Regions from separate parts of the Salinivibrio sp. YCSC6 genome, predicted to be linked through region 2. Evidence: riboswitches for the same ligand, from Rfam matches in the RefSeq annotation. Region 2 holds a riboswitch; the other holds the start of a gene.

Region 1 (2,201 bases), 710 kb from region 2:
GCTTTTAATGCCGCTTCCACCTTTTCAGGGCTGACAGGCTCGCCCCATGCATCGTCAACCATCACCGCGTGTGCACCACAGCGTTCAACGTTTTCTCGCATTCGGTCGCCAAACACCCCATTGCGGCAGACAATCACGGTATCACCGGGCTCTACAAGGTTAACGAAGCACGCTTCCATTCCTGCACTCCCGGGGGCAGAGACCGCAATGGTAAACGGATTCTCGGTCTGAAAGGCATATTGTAAGAGCTGTTTGACCTCATCCATCATCGCAATAAAAAGGGGATCGAGGTGTCCCAACGTCGGACGACTCAACGCCTGCAAAACTTGCGGAGAAATATCAGACGGGCCAGGGCCCATCAGGGTGCGCTCTATCGGCTGAAATGAGCGGATATCGGAAATTGAAGTTGCCATAACCTATCCTTGTGTCTGCTAAATTTGCGCTTTCCGTTATAGCATACTTTGTGTTCATCGCCCCATTGTCACATTGCGAACTTACGTGCTAGAGCGCATATTCAACAGGTGGCGGATAGCAGCGATATAGGTGCCTGATCGTCGCTTTGCAACTCAATTGGCGGTTGACAACCACTCACCAGCGCCCGTAATGTAACCACTCACCATGTGGATCAACACATGGCCGAACATACAGAAGAGGTGCATCACTCAGGCAGTTATCACGCGGAGCCCTACTCCAAGGCGTGATAATCAGGGGAGGCGATGCCGAGGGGGTTCCGACAGGGTAAGGAGCCGCCGGCCATGAAGGCTGAATCCTTCAGGCTGTCACTTGTCATCCATTTGGACAGACAGGTGGAGCGCTTCTGGCAGAATGCCTGCCGTTTGCTCTTCCTTTTTGCTCGCGTTTGCGACGTGACTTCTGATGTTCCCCACTGACTTTTAAATATGTTGAATCAATGAGCACGAGCTCAAAAGGGGAAAAGGACGTGAACCCGTTACCATCTATTTCAGTCGCTAAATTTGGCGGCACCAGTGTTGGCACCTTTGCCGCCATGCAACAAAGTGCCGCAGTGATTATGCGCCATCCCGAGACCCGTTTTGTAGTAATTAGCGCATGTGCCGGCGTCACTAACCATCTTGTCGCCTTAGCCCAAGGCATAAAAAACGATGTCTTACGCCAAAACACACTGGATGCAATAGACGCTATCCACCAGCAAATACTGGCAGCTTTGCCCGCTTGTCATCACACCCAAGAAGCAGTGCGAACGCTCCACCAGCAGATTATCTCCTTGAGTGAGCAAGCCTGTGAGGCCCCGAGCGAAGCGCTTACCGATGCCTTGGTTGCCTGTGGCGAGCTTACCTCTACGCACCTGTTTACTCGCTTGCTCGTCCACCTTGGCCTGCCCGCAGCTCGGATTGATGCCCGCGAATATTTGAAAACGGATAGCCAATTTGGTCACGCTATTCCAGATATCGCCCTGACTCAGCAACAGTGTCAGCGCTTGAATGCGCAGCTAGACAATCACATTCTCGTGACCCAAGGATTTATCGGTGCCGACAAAGAAGGACGAACGACCACTCTTGGCCGAGGAGGCAGCGACTACAGTGCCGCTTTGTTTGCCGAAGCGCTCGGGGCAACAAGCTTGGCGATTTGGACCGATGTACCGGGCATTTATACTACCGACCCACGCCTCGCTGCCAAAGCACGTCCTATTGCTGAGATCAGCTTTAGTGAAGCATCGGAGATGGCGACGTTTGGCGCCAAAGTGCTCCACCCGTCCACGCTATTACCCGCGGTACGCCAGCATATTCCTGTCTTTGTCGGGGCGGCCTGTGCGCCGGAAAAAGGCGGGACTTGGATTCGAGAACACGCGGAATCATCCCCCCTATTCCGCGCCATTGCGTTGCGCCGAAATCAAACCATGGTGACCTTGACCAGTTTGACGATGTTCCAAGCGTATGGCTTTCTTGCCAACGTCTTCGCGATCCTAGCGCGCTATCAGATCTCCGTCGATCTGATCACGACCTCCGAAGTCAGTGTGTCTTTGACGCTCGATCAAACCAATACACAAGGTGAGGTGCCCCGTTTGCCTGATGCCGCCTTGGAGGAACTCTCGACCTTGTGCCATGTTGACGTTTGCCAACACTTGGCTGTGGTCGCCTTAATTGGTAATGAGATGCGTCATACTCCGGGGGCGGTGACGCCGGTATTTAACGCCTTAGATACCGCCACCTTGCGCATGATTT
Region 2 (2,201 bases):
ACCGAGCCGTCGCTATCAGTGTATTGATATTTAGCAGGGCGTGCCGCGCGCTTGCCTGTTGATTTAGACTTGCTTGCACCACCTAATAATTTCATGAGTTCATCAGGTTCAATACCATCGGCGATTAACATCTCACGGTATTTTTCTAGTTTCGCTAGGCGTGCTTTTTCTTCTTCTTGCGCTTGACGCTCAATCTCTTCACGTTCTTCAACGACGGTTTGCAGCTTTTCTAACGCTTCTTTAAGTTGCTCGGCGGTCATTTCTTTCGCGACAGCACGTAAGCTGCGTAGGTTAAGTAACGCTTTCATTGCATCAGACATTATTGGGTTCCTATTTGATTTATATGTTAATTGAACGGATGGTAACAGTATAAGTGAAATATACAATATTACATAAAATAGTTAATGCCTATTTTTCATTATTTATTTTCTGTTCGCAATATTTGTTACCCATATTTAAGGGTGTTTTTTTAAATATGCCCAAATTTTGAGTGATTGCGACTGATTTCATCGACACTTGATAGTGTGACGTTTTAAGTGGTGGCTTTTTGTGCGTGAACAGTTGCGATAGTGAACATCTTGTGTAGAATGCTCCACTCTTAACGTAGAGGTGCGTTGTTTATAAGTAATGTGCACGAGGGTGATGCCAGTGACCGCACATGAAAGGAGCCAACGCCGAAGCCAGTAAGGCCATCATGCCGACTGTGCTGGGGCTGTTACCGAATAGGAGCAGCACTGCCATAGTAATTAGGACACACTATGGAGCGCTACTGTAGGAGGCAAGTTGTTTGCTGTGTGTTACCACGCCTTACCAGTCTTCGTTTCTGCAGTAGATCTCCAACCAATTGGTTGATATTGAGATCATGAACTTAACAGACTTTTCTTCATCCGCTTTATCGTTACTTCCACCCTTGCTGGCTTTGGGCCTTGCCATTGCAACACGCCGCGTGCTGTTGTCGCTAGGCATGGGGATTGTACTCGGTACCTTACTACTCGCTGACTTTTCCCTAGGGACATCGGCGCAATACCTTTTTGATGTGGTTGCCGGCCTATTTGTGGCTGACGGCAGCATTAATAGCTGGAATATGAGTATTCTTGCTTTCCTCGTACTACTCGGGATGATCACCGCTTTATTGTCGCTCTCTGGAGGAACACGAGCGTTTGCAAATTGGGCACAGAGCCGAATTAAAAGCAAACGAGGAGCAAAGCTACTGGCGGCTTTTTTGGGCGTATTTATTTTCGTAGATGACTATTTTAATAGCTTGGCGGTGGGGGCTGTTTCGCGCCCTGTGACCGATCGCTTCCATGTGTCTCGAGCGAAGCTTGCGTATATTCTCGATTCGACTGCTGCACCTATGTGTGTTATCACCCCCGCTTCGAGCTGGGGCGCTTATATCATTACCGTCATCGGCTCGATTTTAGTCGCACATGGGGTGACTGATTACACGCCGCTCGGCGCCTTTGTCACCATGATCCCGATGAACTTCTATGCAATCTTTGCGCTTCTGCTGGTTTTTGCAGTGATTTGGTTTCAGCTTGATATTGGCCCCATGCGTCAATTTGAATACCAAGCAAAAAAAGGCAGTCGCTTAGGGGATGAAAGCGACAATTGTGCCGATCTTTGTGACGATCTTGGGATTGAAGAAAGCGAGCACGGCACGGTTTCTGATCTGGTGTTACCGATTGTGGTCCTCGTTGTGGCGACCATCAGTGCGATGCTCTACACCGGTGCACAAGCGTTAGCGGGTGACGATGTATCTTTCTCAGTACTCGGCGCGTTTGAGAATACTGATGTAGGCATGTCCCTTCTGATGGGAGGCGCAGCGGGACTTATCGTTGCTTTAGCCATGACGATCAAACAAGGGATTGGTGCGCCTGCGATCAGCAAAACCTTATGGGTCGGGGCGAAATCCATGTTTGGGGCCATTCTTATTCTGCTGTTTGCATGGTCTATTGGCCATATCATCGGCGACTTGCAAACGGGTAAATATCTGTCTTCATTGGTGCAGGGCAATATGCCATCTGAGCTACTCCCTGTTGTGCTCTTTTCACTCGCGGCAGTGATGGCATTTGCGACCGGCACCTCATGGGGAACCTTTGGTATCATGCTACCGATCGCGGGCGATCTGGCTGCGGCGACGGAAATTTCCTTGATGTTACCTATGCTGTCGGCGGTATTAGCTGGTGCGGTGTTTGGTGACC

What was found. Region 2 has a riboswitch for lysine ahead of E8E00_RS08600 (Na+/H+ antiporter NhaC family protein). Riboswitches for the same ligand answer to the same signal wherever they lie in the genome.
Region 1: linked by a shared signal. The riboswitch ahead of lysC (lysine-sensitive aspartokinase 3) and the one ahead of E8E00_RS08600 (Na+/H+ antiporter NhaC family protein) in region 2 are both predicted to bind lysine.

Annotation. Positions count from the first base shown of each region.
Region 1 is NZ_CP039516.1:2,584,790-2,586,990, forward strand. It holds gene E8E00_RS11965 (alanine--glyoxylate aminotransferase family protein) at 1-413, opposite strand, end outside; lysine riboswitch at 641-825, shown strand; gene lysC (lysine-sensitive aspartokinase 3) at 911-2,201, shown strand, end outside.
Region 2 is NZ_CP039516.1:1,875,384-1,877,584, reverse strand. It holds gene E8E00_RS08605 (H-NS family nucleoid-associated regulatory protein) at 1-320, opposite strand, end outside; lysine riboswitch at 597-777, shown strand; gene E8E00_RS08600 (Na+/H+ antiporter NhaC family protein) at 863-2,201, shown strand, end outside.